Regions from separate parts of the Glutamicibacter endophyticus genome, predicted to be linked through region 4. Evidence: riboswitches for the same ligand, from Rfam matches in the RefSeq annotation. Region 4 holds a riboswitch; each other region holds the start of a gene.
The links. Region 4 has a riboswitch for thiamine pyrophosphate ahead of ACJD00_RS12520 (ECF transporter S component). Riboswitches for the same ligand answer to the same signal wherever they lie in the genome.
Positions count from the first base shown of each region.

Region 1: linked by a shared signal. The riboswitch ahead of thiM (hydroxyethylthiazole kinase) and the one ahead of ACJD00_RS12520 (ECF transporter S component) in region 4 are both predicted to bind thiamine pyrophosphate.
Region 2: linked by a shared signal. The riboswitch ahead of ACJD00_RS14505 (3-oxoacyl-ACP reductase) and the one ahead of ACJD00_RS12520 (ECF transporter S component) in region 4 are both predicted to bind thiamine pyrophosphate.
Region 3: linked by a shared signal. The riboswitch ahead of thiC (phosphomethylpyrimidine synthase ThiC) and the one ahead of ACJD00_RS12520 (ECF transporter S component) in region 4 are both predicted to bind thiamine pyrophosphate.

Region 1 covers NZ_CP174200.1:55,926-59,127, reverse strand. The annotation lists gene ACJD00_RS00305 (hypothetical protein) at 1-1,543, shown strand, start outside; gene ACJD00_RS00300 (GntR family transcriptional regulator) at 1,540-1,902, shown strand; TPP riboswitch at 1,938-2,032, shown strand; gene thiM (hydroxyethylthiazole kinase) at 2,022-2,807, shown strand; gene thiE (thiamine phosphate synthase) at 2,819-3,202, shown strand, end outside.
Region 2 covers NZ_CP174200.1:3,107,227-3,110,428, forward strand. The annotation lists gene ACJD00_RS14500 (LLM class flavin-dependent oxidoreductase) at 1-1,111, opposite strand, end outside; gene ACJD00_RS14505 (3-oxoacyl-ACP reductase) at 1,108-1,902, opposite strand; TPP riboswitch at 1,948-2,042, opposite strand; gene rlmN (23S rRNA (adenine(2503)-C(2))-methyltransferase RlmN) at 2,350-3,202, opposite strand, start outside.
Region 3 covers NZ_CP174200.1:3,373,448-3,376,649, forward strand. The annotation lists gene ACJD00_RS15700 (HpcH/HpaI aldolase/citrate lyase family protein) at 1-630, shown strand, start outside; gene ACJD00_RS15705 (hypothetical protein) at 643-1,752, opposite strand; TPP riboswitch at 1,872-1,981, shown strand; gene thiC (phosphomethylpyrimidine synthase ThiC) at 1,978-3,202, shown strand, end outside.
Region 4 covers NZ_CP174200.1:2,687,555-2,690,756, reverse strand. The annotation lists gene ACJD00_RS12545 (Na+/H+ antiporter subunit D) at 1-107, shown strand, start outside; gene ACJD00_RS12540 (Na+/H+ antiporter subunit E) at 124-747, shown strand; gene ACJD00_RS12535 (monovalent cation/H+ antiporter complex subunit F) at 744-1,013, shown strand; gene mnhG (monovalent cation/H(+) antiporter subunit G) at 1,013-1,399, shown strand; gene ACJD00_RS12525 (DUF4235 domain-containing protein) at 1,422-1,673, opposite strand; TPP riboswitch at 1,750-1,872, shown strand; gene ACJD00_RS12520 (ECF transporter S component) at 1,951-2,574, shown strand; gene ACJD00_RS12515 (ATP-binding cassette domain-containing protein) at 2,571-3,202, shown strand, end outside.

The DNA.
Region 1 (3,202 bases), 880 kb from region 4:
TGTGATTCTGCGCGGCTTAGCGACGGGAAGGAACACAGATCGTCTGGAGCTAGCCAGACGGCACGCCTTCTGGTGCGCAACGATCGGCTTCTTTGCCAGCACTTCAGCGAATTCGCTTGACGCGCTGCAAAGCATCCAACTGCATGAATCTCAGCCACTGGGTATACCCGAGGCCGTGGGAGTTGCCACCACCCCCGCACTGTGGGTGGCTTTTCTTTACTTCGCCGGGCAATTCACCTGGCCCCGCAAGCTTGCTCCGCAACGCACCGCTTCCCTCGAACCACGCACGCTCTCGGGTTTGATCCCCAAAACCCTGGTTGCGGTGATGCTCAGCGTCTTTGCCGCCGGCCTCGTCGCCCTGCACAGCGTGCGTGATGTCCCGGGCCTAGCGCCCCGACCCGAAATCACCGAGGGCGATGGAGAAAACTACTCCATCACCCACTCGGCCCAGCCCGGCCTACGCGATTCCGCGGAGCTGCTGCCCTACCTGCTATTGAGTCTCGTGGCGCTTCTGGTGGTTGCACTGATCGCCACACTGGTCATCTTGCGCCGCAAGCCACTGGAGGGAATCACCGAACACGATAATCGGCTGCTGCGCATCACCTGGCTCAACCGGCTGTATCGCACCGTGACCGTGCTTCTGGCCACGACCGCCGCTCAGGCCTTGCACTACAAGGCGCGGTGGCTCTACGACCGGTCTACAGAGTTCCTCGACGGGCTCGGCGGCGGAATCGACTATATGGATCGGCTCGAGAGCGTTGCCGGCCGCTGGGACGAAACGGCGAACTACGCCGTCCTGGCCATCTCCTTCGGCATGTTGCTCTGGCGCCCACCAACGAACTTCGAGGCGCGCCGCCGCCAGGCAATCTCCCCCTTCGGACGGCTGCGTGAACAACTATTCGCGGTGCAGTACATGAGCGCTACGCTGGCTCTACTGGTAGCCGCCGCCTTCTGGCAGATGTTGCCGAGCACCGGACCTGCAAGCATGCCCACGGCTGAACGCACCACGGCTATTTTGCTCCTCATCACGGCAGTAGCCTTCTTGTATCTACTGATCAACGCCGCGTACCTGCTCTACATGATCATTCGGACGCGAACTCTGGGGCATCTGGCCAGGCCATCGGCCCCCTTGCCCCGATGGACCTATATCAGCGCCGGAATTGCTGTGGCAGTAACCCTCTACTTCCTGCTAAATCCCCCGCTAGATATGTTGTGGGGCTTTGTCACCCCTACCTGGTGGATCCCGCTCGTCTTAGTTAGCGCGCTTGTCGCGGCATATGCGGGTTTCTGTGCGCTCATCCGTGCAACAAAGATCCCCTGGAACGTCACCGCGCAGCAAGAAATCTGGTACCGGCAGGTTCTGGAATTCCGCTCGCTCCGCGTGGTGACCGGGGCCATCGTGTCCATGTTGCTACTGGGGTATCAACTGTTGAACGATTTCGGATTAGTCGGCGTGGTGATCTGCTTTGCACCCGCCGTGCTGGCCTTGCAGCGCCCGGCAACCCCCAAGATGCAGAGATCCAGCTCTGTAGGGATTCGATGAGCGCCAAGATTACCGTGGACCTGGATGCTGCGTTACCTCCCTACGAGCAGATCCGTAGCCAGGTCGCCACCTTCATCGCCTTAGGCGAGCTACCCGAGGGGAGCAGACTCCCCACGGTTCGCGCGCTGGCCACCGATCTAGGCGTGGCAACCGGCACCGTCGCGCGCGCCTATAAGGAACTCGAGGCTCAAGGCCTGGTGCAGTCACGGCGACGGGCCGGCACGGTGGTGGCCGCCGGTCACGCTAAACCGCATATGGAGCGGGATATCCTGCAGGCCGTGGATGACCTACTTGCCTTGGCACGAGCCCAAGGCGTCGATGAGACCACACTGATCGCGCTTATTCGGCGCCGGTCATGAATTTGTGATCTGCCGCGAGGTTACGTACGCTCGCATCGAGTGACACGGGGTGTCGGCGCCGCCGACTGAGATGAGACCCGTTGAACCTGAACTAGGTCAAACTAGCGGAGGGATGTCGCATGAGACTATCTGTCGTTGCCGAACGCATGCGCGCGCAACAACCCTTGGTGTTCTGTCTAACCAACGTGGTGGTCAGCAACTTCACGGCAAATGTATTGCTGGCCGCTGGCGCGGCCCCCGCGATGACCAATCTGCCCGGGGAAGCCCGCGAATTTGCCAAGGTGGCCTCCGCGGTGTTGGTCAACCTCGGCACCCCGACCACCGAACAAATGCGCGCCATGGAGCAGGCGGTTGCCGGGGCCAACGAGGCAAACACCCCATGGATTCTTGATCCGGTGGCCGTCGGTGCCCTTGGCGAGCGCACCGATTTTGCCCGCAGCCTGCTGCCAGCTCGGCCCACCCTGATCCGCGGCAATGCCTCGGAGATCCTCGCACTGGCCGGCTTTGAATCCGCCGGCCGCGGCGTTGATTCCACCGACAGCGTCACGGCCGCAATGGATGCCGGGACCGACCTAGCGCGCCGCTACGGCAGCGTCGTTGCCATATCCGGTCCGGCCGATGCCATCATCGAGGCCCACCGCATCACCCTCGTTCATACCGATGGTTTGGCGCTGACCAAGGTTACCGGCGGCGGGTGTGCCCTCGGAGCCTTCACGGCCGCCATGGTCGCCGCCAGCGACGAGGTCTTTGAAGCGGCCGTGTCCGCCCACGCTTGGTATGGACTAGCCGCCGAACGTGCGTGGTCGCGTTCCCGCGGACCTGGAAGCTTTGCAGTGAATTTTCTAGATGAGCTGGGCGAGGTAACGCCCAGTGACATCGACTTCGTACGACATGAGAAGCATTAGAGGACTGTTGAATGCGTGAACTTGGCCCCTACTTAGTGGCAAATACGGCAAGCTGCACCCCGCATAGCACCCTTGAAGTGATCGCGCAGGCGGTCGCCGGTGGCATTCAGTGGGTGCAATTGCGCGCGAAAGAGGAAACCGCGCGGGAATTCTATGAGCTGGCCATCGCGGCCGCCGAACTGACCGAGGGCAAAGCCGAACTGCTGATCAACGACCGGATCGACGTCTATTTGGCCGCCCGTGCGGCGGGTGCCGCGGTCACCGGTATCCACATCGGGCAGAAGGATCTTCCGGTTCGGGTGGCCCGCACGCTGATTGGCGAAGGCATTATCGGGCTCAGCGCCTCCTCCGACGATCAGCTGGCCCAAGCCGCGCGTGATGCGCAGGCCATCGAC
Region 2 (3,202 bases), 420 kb from region 4:
TCTGTGGTGTGCCGATCATGGTGCAGTGACCGCCACCGGCGGCTAGGAATCCCAACAGTTCTCGCACCGTGGGTCGATGCACCTCGATCAGCCGCAAAATGGTCGCATAGCGTCCTTTGGGTCCGGTGAAATCGGCCAGCGGCGGTAGTGGCGGCACCGGCTCATCCAGCTCCCAGTCACTCACATCCTGCTGTGTGAACAGTGCCAGCTGGCGCAGTCCCTGCTCTACAGGTAGTAGCTGGTCCAAGGCGCGCTTCTTGGCGCGTGCTTCGCCCATGCTGCGCCCCACGTAACAGACCAAGCCCGGCATGATCAGTGGGCCGTGTGGGTCTCGGTCGTACCGGCTCGAGCGCCGCCGCAAGTCTCTGGCGTACTCAACGCCCATCTGGTGGTCCGCGGCCACCGCATAGATACCCTCGGCGTACCGTGCTGCCATTTCACGCCCGGGCTCCGAAGCTCCGGCCTGGAAGATAACCGGTGGGCCGTGCTCGTGGGACACCGGAACGTTGAGTGGGCCGTTGACTGCAAAGTGTTCACCACGGTGTGCGATGGCGCGCGCTCCGCTGGGATCCATGAAATGCCCCTCTCGGTCCACCCGCAGGGATTCCATGGGCCAGGAGGCCCAGAGATCGGAGAGTACCCGGATAAATTCATCGGCCCGTGCGTAGCGTTGGGCATGCTCGGGAAGTGCTGACATCGAGTGGTTCTGAGCTTCACTATCAAACATGCTCGTCACCACGTTTACACCAACTCGGCCACCACTGAGTTGCTGCAGGCTGGCCAGCAGTCGCGCCGCATGGAAGGGCGTGTAGAAACTCGAGGAGACGGTACTGATCAGCCCAATACGCCGGGTATGCTGGCTCAGTGCGGTGAGAAGGGTCAACGGTTCGAAGAACCAGCTCGGCGATTCGGCAGCCCTGCGTGGGTCGAGGCTCTGCCCATCGGCAAAGAAGACCGCATCGAATAGTCCGCGTTCGGCCAGTTGGGCCAATTCGATGTGATAGTCCAGCGTGCCTAGGCGTTCAGCGGCCGAGGACCGGTGCCGCCAAGCGGCCTGATGGTGTCCGACCCCGTAACTAAAAAGATTCAGATGTAACTGTTTCAGGCTCATCCCTTAACCAGTCCACCATCGACGATGAGATTCTGTCCCGTCACGCCACGCGCCCACTCGCTGGCAAAGAAGAGCACCGCGTCGGCCAATTCCTCCGGTGTCGTAACCCGACGGGTCGGAGTACCTGCAGCAATGTAATCAAATACGTCGGCAGGGGTCGCAGCGGACGCGTCCGTGGTGCGTAGCAGACCCCCAGAAACCATATTCACGTTGATGCCCTCAGGCCCGAGATCTTCGGCAAAGGTGCGGGTCAATGAGAGCAGTGCCGCCTTGCCCGCGGTGTAGTCGTGATACGGAACCACCGGGTGCTGGAACAGGTTTGTGCCAATGTTGATAACCCGCCCGCCTCCGGCCGCGCGCATCGACGGAAGCACGGCCTGAATCGCTGCGACCGGTGCGAGCACCGACCCGGAAAATTGCCTTTGCAGGTCCGACGGACTCAGATCGGCCGCCTTCGCGCGTGCATTGCCGTTGAAGGAGAAATCAAAAAGGGCATTGTTGACCAGCGTGGTGATCGGCATCCCGAAATGCTGCTCACCTGCGGTCACGGCTTCCTTCAGTGTTTCGGGCTGGTTGAGATCGGCGTGCAGCGCCAGAGCCTGCTGCGGAAACTGCTCAGCGAGTTGCTCCGCTGCCTCTTGCGAGCGGTGGTAATTAATCAGCACACGTGCCCCGGCGCTCAAAAAGGCGTGGCTGATGGCACGGCCTAGGCCGCGGCCAGCGCCGGTGACGAGGACGAGTTGCTCACCAATGAGTGGGGTACGTGCCACGGTGGCAGGTTGGGTGCTCATTCAGGCTCCTTGCGTTAAGGAGGCGAACGGGAAGAGTGCAGCGGGCGACACCCACTAGGACAATCCCTTCGCCAGTACTAACTGGATCAGGTTCAACGGGTGTACTCTCAGCCGATGTCTCGGCACCCCGTGTCACTACCTCCACTCCTACCAGCAGGGCACGGCGAAGGACGAATGTTTCAACATGCCGTACACAGCTTCCGGAGGGCTATCAACAAATACTCCACATCATCTGTGGATAAGCGACAACTCGTTGATAACCGGCAGAATACGCGAATTTACGCGGCTAATTTAGGCCAAGGCACGCTGCGCGCATGTGATCTATGTAAAGTAATTAACAAGTTATCCACAACCCTGCTTGCTCGAGCTAGATGACATGGGTGGATAAACTTCAGGCGGCCACTTCCCTTACCGGAAGTGGCCGCCTGAAGTAGAAACTGTTGCGGGTTACGAGTCGCCGTCGGCGGCCAGCTGGCCGCAGGCTCCGTCGATTTCCTTGCCGCGGGTGTCGCGCAGGGTCGTCGGGACCCCCAGCTCGTCGAGCCGACGCACGAAGTCCCGGGTGATCTCTTCCTCGGAGCGGGTCCACACGGAGCCGGGTACCGGGTTCAACGGAATCGGGTTCACGTGCACCCAACCGCGGCCTCGAGCGTTGAGCTTCTTGGCCAACAGTTCGGCGCGCCAGGCGTGATCGTTCATGTCCTTGATCAGCGCGTACTCGATGGAGACGCGGCGACCGGTTTTCACGTAGTAGTCATAGGCGGCATCCAGTGCCTCGTCGACCTTCCAGCGCGAGTTCACCGGGATCAGCTCGTCACGCAGCTCATCGTCCGGGGCATGCAGCGACAGCGCGAAGGTCACCGGAACGTTTTCCTCGGCCAGCTTGCGGATGGCCGGAACCAGCCCCACGGTGGAGACCGTGATACCGCGGGCGCTCATCGCCAGCCCCTCGGGGGCTTCGGCAACCATGCGGTGCACGGCGTTCATCACGCGCTTGTAGTTGGCTAGCGGCTCGCCCATCCCCATGAACACGATATTGCCTACGCGCTCCTCGGGGTGCTTCTGTCCTCCCAGCCCACCTTCGGCGATCACCCGGTTGGCCTGCACGATCTGGTCCAGGATTTCCGCGGTGGACATGTTGCGGGTCAACCCGGCCTGGCCGGTGGCGCAGAACGGACAGTTCATGCCGCAACCGCACTGCGAGGAGATGCACAGGGTGATGCGGTTCGGGTAACGCATAAGCACCGATTCGACGAGCGACCCGTCGAAGAGCCGCCAGAGGAACTTGATGGTTTTACCG
Region 3 (3,202 bases), 690 kb from region 4:
CGCATCAACCCGGTGATCAGCGGACATTTCCCCGCCGACCTGCGGGCCCTGACGCAGACCGAGTACCGCACCCTGATGCTGGCCAAAACCGAGGACGGTGCGGTGCCCGCCGCGCTGCCGGACTATCGGGTCATCGCCCTATGCGAGACCGCGCGCGGGATCGCCAATATCGCGGCCATCGCCGCCACCAACAACGTGGTGGGTCTGATGTGGGGCGCCGAGGACCTGATCGCCTCGCTCGGCGGCACCAGCTCCCGCGGCACCGACGGCAGCTACCGTCAGATCGCCCGCTATGCCCGCGCCCAGGTGCTGATACATGCCGCCGCGCACGGCAAGGCCGCGATCGATTCGGTGTACCTGGACATTCCCGACACCTCCGGCTTGCTTGCCGAGGCGCAGGATGCCCGCGCCAGCGGCTTCACCGCCAAGGCCTGCATCCACCCAAGCCAGGTTCCGGTCATTCGGCGGGCCTACTACCCCGATGCGCAGGAGGCCGCCGCGGCCTCGCGCATCCTGCGCGCCGCCACCGAGAATTCCGGGGTGTTCAGCTTCGAGGGGCAGATGATCGACGAACCGGTGCTGCGGCAGGCCCGCGCCACGCTGGCCGCCTGGGAGGCCGGGGAACAGTAGGCTCGACCCCGCCTATTCGGCGGCCTCGATGAGGCTTTCGGCCTCGCTGACCCCGGCGGAAATGACCGGCAGCAACCGTTCATCGACCTCGTAGGAATCGCCTGCGGCGCTCAACAGCCCAAAACCGGCCAGTGAGGCCAACGCGGCCTGCGCCTCGGGCAATACCACGTCGAATAGCTTCGGGCCCACGCTGCGTCGCAGCGGCTCAAACTCCGCATCCTTGCCGGTCACCGCGGTGACCAGCAGGTTCCGCAAGATCAAGTAGTGCGCCTCGTCGCGCTCGCTGAGGTCCTGATGCGGCAACAGGTGGCTTTGCACGCAGCCCACCGCCATCTCGAAGAGCACCTGGGCGCTGTCGCCGGCCTCCCCCTCGGTCAGGCTGGCGAAGGCCGCCTCATCGCGCACGACGAGTTCTTCGCCGGGTTCCACCACGGACATCACCGCGGCGTTCCAGACATGGGCGAAAACCTCCGGAGCCGGCGCATCACCGCTGGTAGTGGCCGGATCAACACCCACCGAACGCATGATCCGTTCCCGGGCCGGGCTGTCGTCGCGGGTGAATTCATCGAGGTGCACACCCTCACCGAGCGCCAGCGCGAGGTCCTTGACCTTCGTGTACAGGTCGGTGCCGCGCAGCAACTGCACCAGCTCCGCGTCATCCTCGGCGAACCCGGTCAGCGCGGATTCGAGGATCTCCTGCAGCGCTTCGAGCTCTTCCTGCGGACCCTCCCACAGACCGCGGGCGGCGAGATACTGCAGGTAGTCGATCCACGCCCCGAAAATTGGCTCGACCTCCACCCCTTCGGGCAGCGACACCAAGAATTCGGCGAATACCTCGCCGAACAGTTCCGGGTCGATGGCGCGCAGATGAGCGTTGCCGGCCGCCTGAGCGTATTCGCCGCCCACGGACTTCACGACATCTAGCTGCATCTCGGCCACCTGCTGCGCCTGCGACTCGTCGAAGCCCGGCGCTTGTTCGCGCACCCACAGGGCATAGTCATCACGTAGCGCGTCGAGCGCGATTCCTGCCTGCAACCGGTGCACGCTACGCCCCCGCGGAGCCGACTTGGCGGGGTTTCCCGCTCCGGCGTTCTTCTTACCCTGGCGTTTCTTGCCGGCCATGAGCCATCCTTGCTGATCGAGCGGAACTACGTCCCGTTAAGCCTACGTGCTCGCGCTGGCCACCGCGCGCCCGGACCGACACCAACTTGCCAGGCACCGCCCCGAACGTGTTAGCGTAATCGCGACCACACGGGTGTCCGTAAGCACGGGCTGAGATCGAACTGTAGCTGTTCGAGACCGTCGAACCTGTCCGGGTAATGCCGGCGAAGGAAGTGAGCTCATTCCATGAATGAATTTCAGCAGCACCCTGCCCATTCTCTGTCCTATCTCGAGGAGGGTGACCTGCGCGTTCCGGTCACCGAAATCGAGTTGGCCGATTCCCCCGATGGGCGAAGCAATCCCCCGTTGCAGGTGTACCGCACCTGTGGCCCCGGTAGCGACCCGGTACAGGGACTGCCACCCTTCCGCGAACAGTGGATCCGGGGACGCGGCGACGTTGAGGACTATGCCGGGCGCGGGCGCAACTTGCTCGACGACGGCAAGTCCGCGCTACGCCGCGGCACCGCCAGCGAGGAGTGGGCCGGGCGGCGCCCCACCCCGTTGCGTGCCACCGGTGAGCAGCGCGTCACCCAGATGCACTATGCGCGCCGCGGGCTGATCACCGAGGAGATGCGCTATGTGGCCCTGCGCGAGGGCTGCGATGTGGAGAAGGTACGTAGCGAGTTGGCCGCCGGCCGGGCCATCATTCCGGCCAATATCAACCACCCGGAAGCGGAGCCGATGATCATCGGCCGCGCCTTCCTGGTCAAGATCAACGCCAATATCGGTAACTCGGCGGTGACCAGCTCCATCGCCGAAGAAGTTTCGAAGCTGCAGTGGGCCACCGCGTGGGGGGCCGACACCGTAATGGATCTGTCCACCGGTGATGATATCCACACCACGCGCGAGTGGATCCTGCGCAATTCCCCGGTGCCCATCGGCACCGTGCCGATCTATCAGGCGCTGGAGAAGGTCAACGGCGAGGCTAACGCGCTGACCTGGGAGATTTTCCGCGACACCGTCATTGAGCAATGCGAGCAGGGCGTGGACTACATGACCATTCACGCCGGGGTGCTCTTGCGCTACATCCCGCTCACGGCCGATCGTGTCACCGGGATCGTCTCGCGCGGCGGGTCGATTATGGCCGGCTGGTGCCTGGCCCACCACAAGGAGAATTTCCTCTACGAGCACTTCGACGAGCTGTGCGAGATCTTCGCCAAGTACGACGTGGCCTTCTCCCTCGGCGACGGGCTACGCCCCGGCTCCATCGCGGACGCCAACGACGCAGCACAATTCGCCGAACTCGATACGCTGGCCGAACTGACCAAACGCGCCTGGAAGTACGACGTGCAGGTCATGGTCGAGGGACCCGGTCACATCCCGCTGCACCTGGTCCGCGAGAATGTGGAACGCCAGCAGGAACTGTGTGATGGTGCCCCGTTCTACACGCTGGGCCCGCTGGTCACCGATA
Region 4 (3,202 bases):
TGGCCCTGACGGTTTTCGCCTCACAGGTTTTCGCATTCTGCCAGCGCGTCGCCGCAGAACTGCTGGCACGTGAACCGTACATCACCTCGATCTTGACCGGGCAGTAGGAAGGGAGTGGGAACCATGGAGACTCCGAATAGCAAAGATCAACGCATCGATGATGCGCTCGATCCCGTTGGCATACGTCACCGTGCCACCCTGCGCGAAGAATGGCCGCTACTGATCCTGCTGGTGTTGGTGTGGGGTGCTCTCTGGCGAGATTTTTCGCCGGGGAATCTGCTCTTCGGTGCGCTTATCGCGGTGCTGATCACCACGCTCTTCCCCTTGCCCCCGGTGGTGCTGCCGGGACGCTTGAACCTTTGGTACTGCCTCAAACTGTTCGTGTGGTTCATTGGTGAAGTGGTAGCCGCCAGCGTCCATGTTGCGTACCTGGCCCTGTTCAAGGGGCGGGCGACTCGTAGCTCGTTGATCGCGGTACCGCTGCGCACCGAGTCGGATCTGATCGTGATGACCGTGGGGCATGTGCTCACCCTGATCCCCGGGTCCTTCGTCGTTGACGTGGACCGACGCAGCTCCACGTTGTATCTGCACTACGCGGATACCGAGGATGAGCAGGCCGTGGAGCGGGCGCGAACCCAGATTCGCGATATCGAACGCCGATTGATCATGGCCATAGGCAGTAAGAGCGAGTACGAGGCAATCAAAGCCGAGTGCGGACCGAAGTTTTCGGCGAGGAAGGCACAATGATGACCGAGATAGTGATGTGGGTATGCGGCTCGGTGTTATCGGTCGCCTTGATCCTATGCGTCATTCGCGTGGCGAAAGGCCCCTCGATCCTCGACCGAGTGTTGGCCTTGGACGTGATGCTTTTGATCGTTTCGGCCGCGGTCTGCCTGGAAATGTATTACAACCGGCACCTGGATAACGTGCTTTTCGTCGTGGTCGCGTGCACGGTGGGCTTCATCGGTTCGGTGACCGTCTCACGCTATGTAACCGATCAGAGGAACGCCTGATGGACGCCTTTCTGGATGTGCTCGCTGCCGTCTTCCTAATCATTGGTTGTCTGCTGTCTTTGGTGGCTGGTATCGGTTTAATGACCTTCCCCGACTTGCTCACCCGCTTGCATGCCGCGACCAAACCACAGGTACTGGGGTTTCTGCTGATCTTCATTGCCCTGGCCATCCACCTACGCTCCTGGGCCGTGGTGCCCGTGCTGGCCTTGGCCTGGGGGATGCAGTTGCTGACCGCACCGGTCTCCGCCCATATGATCGGCCGCTCGGGCTACCGCACGAAGCACGTGAGTCACAAGTCGATCTATAGTGATGAGCTCGCCGCAGCGATCCGCGCGGTTGAAGCCGAACAGCGGCATGACCAAGGCCCGCCACCGGAACAGCAGTGACGGGCCTTAGGCTACGTAAAAACTACTTCTTCGTGAGCTTCGACAGCGCCTTATTTGCGCCGCGGTCGGCGATCACCTGAATGACTGCGGCCACCGCTGCGGAGAATACGGCAAAGGAGATTGCCTGACGCATCGTGGCCTCGGCCTGCGCATCCTTTCCGCGTGGGGCATCGTTGCCGGTGAAACCCTTCCAGGTGCGATCCACCAGCTTCGTGGCCAGTGCACCGGCACCGAGTGAAACCAACATGGTGACGATTTTAGAAACGGCGTTCATCGTGCTCCCTCTTGTTCATATCCGGTCCTCTGCTTACCCGTCTCCAGCTTACCTGCGCTAAGCTTGGGGCGCAGAACCATTCCGACAGGGGAGCGCCATGTCCTTTAACAAGGACCAAAGGCGCTGAGAGTGCGATAGATCGCAGACCCTCGAACCTGCTCCGGCTAATACCGGCGAAGGAAGTCGAGCATCTCGGATGCGGAAACCCGTTTCGGCCCATTTAATAGGACGCGCGGTTTGCGTACATCCCCCCTCCTTATCTCAGGAGGAGACCATCATGAGTACTTCAGCAATTAAGCCCCGTGCCAGTTGGCGCGTGGTAGATATCGTCATCGCCTCGGCCATCGCAGTGGCTTCCGGTGTGGTTTTTTGGGCGTGGAACGCGAGCTACGGCTTTGTATCCCTAGGCTTCGTCGCCTTCCCGCCAGCCGCCGCCTTCGTTTCGGGCATGTGGCTTTTCCCGGCAGCCCTGGGCGCCTTGATTATCCGCAAGCCCGGTGCCGCTTTGTACTGTGAAATGCTGGCCGCAATCATCTCGGCCTTGCTGGGTTCCCAATGGGGACTGACCGTCCTGCTCTCCGGGCTCGTACAGGGTCTGGGCGCCGAAGTAGTCTTCGCGGCCGTGCGCTACCGGAAATTCACCCTGCCCGTGGCACTTATTGCCGGGTTGATGTCCGGATTCTTTGGAGGGTTCACCGAGGCCTACGTACTGGCCTACTACGAGGCCTACACCCCGTTCATGAAGTTCTTCCACGTACTGGCCATGTCGATCTCCGGCATGATCATCGCTGGACTATTGCCATGGCTGGCCACTCGTGGCTTGGCCCGCACCGGTGCGTTGGGTGCGCTGGCTAGTCGTCGAGCGCACCTGGAAGGGGCCTGGCGGGGACAGAGTCGATGAGTGCCGGGCTGGGGGAACAGCGTCCTGCGACGGTGCGCACCCAAGCCTTGGCCGTCTCTGCCGAGAACTTCGGGTGGCGTCATGCCGAACGTGAGCAGCCCGCACTTCAAGGCCTCAACCTTAGTATTCCCGCAGGGCAGAAGGTGCTGCTGCTCGGGCCCTCGGGGGCCGGAAAGTCCACGCTGCTCTATGCCCTGGCCGGCATCCTCGAAGTCGATGAACTGAGCGAAGCCACTGGGTCCTTGCGGGTGGGAGGCCAGGATGTCTTTACCGCCAAGCAACCGGTCGGGCTCATGCAACAGGACCCGGAAACGCAGATTGTGCAATCACGGGTTGTCGACGATGTTGCGTTCGGCGCCGAAAATCTTGGCATGGACCCGGAACTCATTCGCGAACGGATCACCCCGGCGCTGCAGGCCGTGGGCTTGGGCGCCCTCGACGGGGAGCACCGCACCGCCCATCTCTCCGGTGGACAAAAACAGCGCCTAGCGCTCGCCGGGATCTTGGCCATGGAGCCGGGGTTGATGCTGCTGGACGAACCCACGGCCAATATCGACCCCGAGGGTGTGCCCGCCCTACGCGATGCGGTACTTTCGGCCGCCGAGAGTACCGGCGCTACGTTGATCGT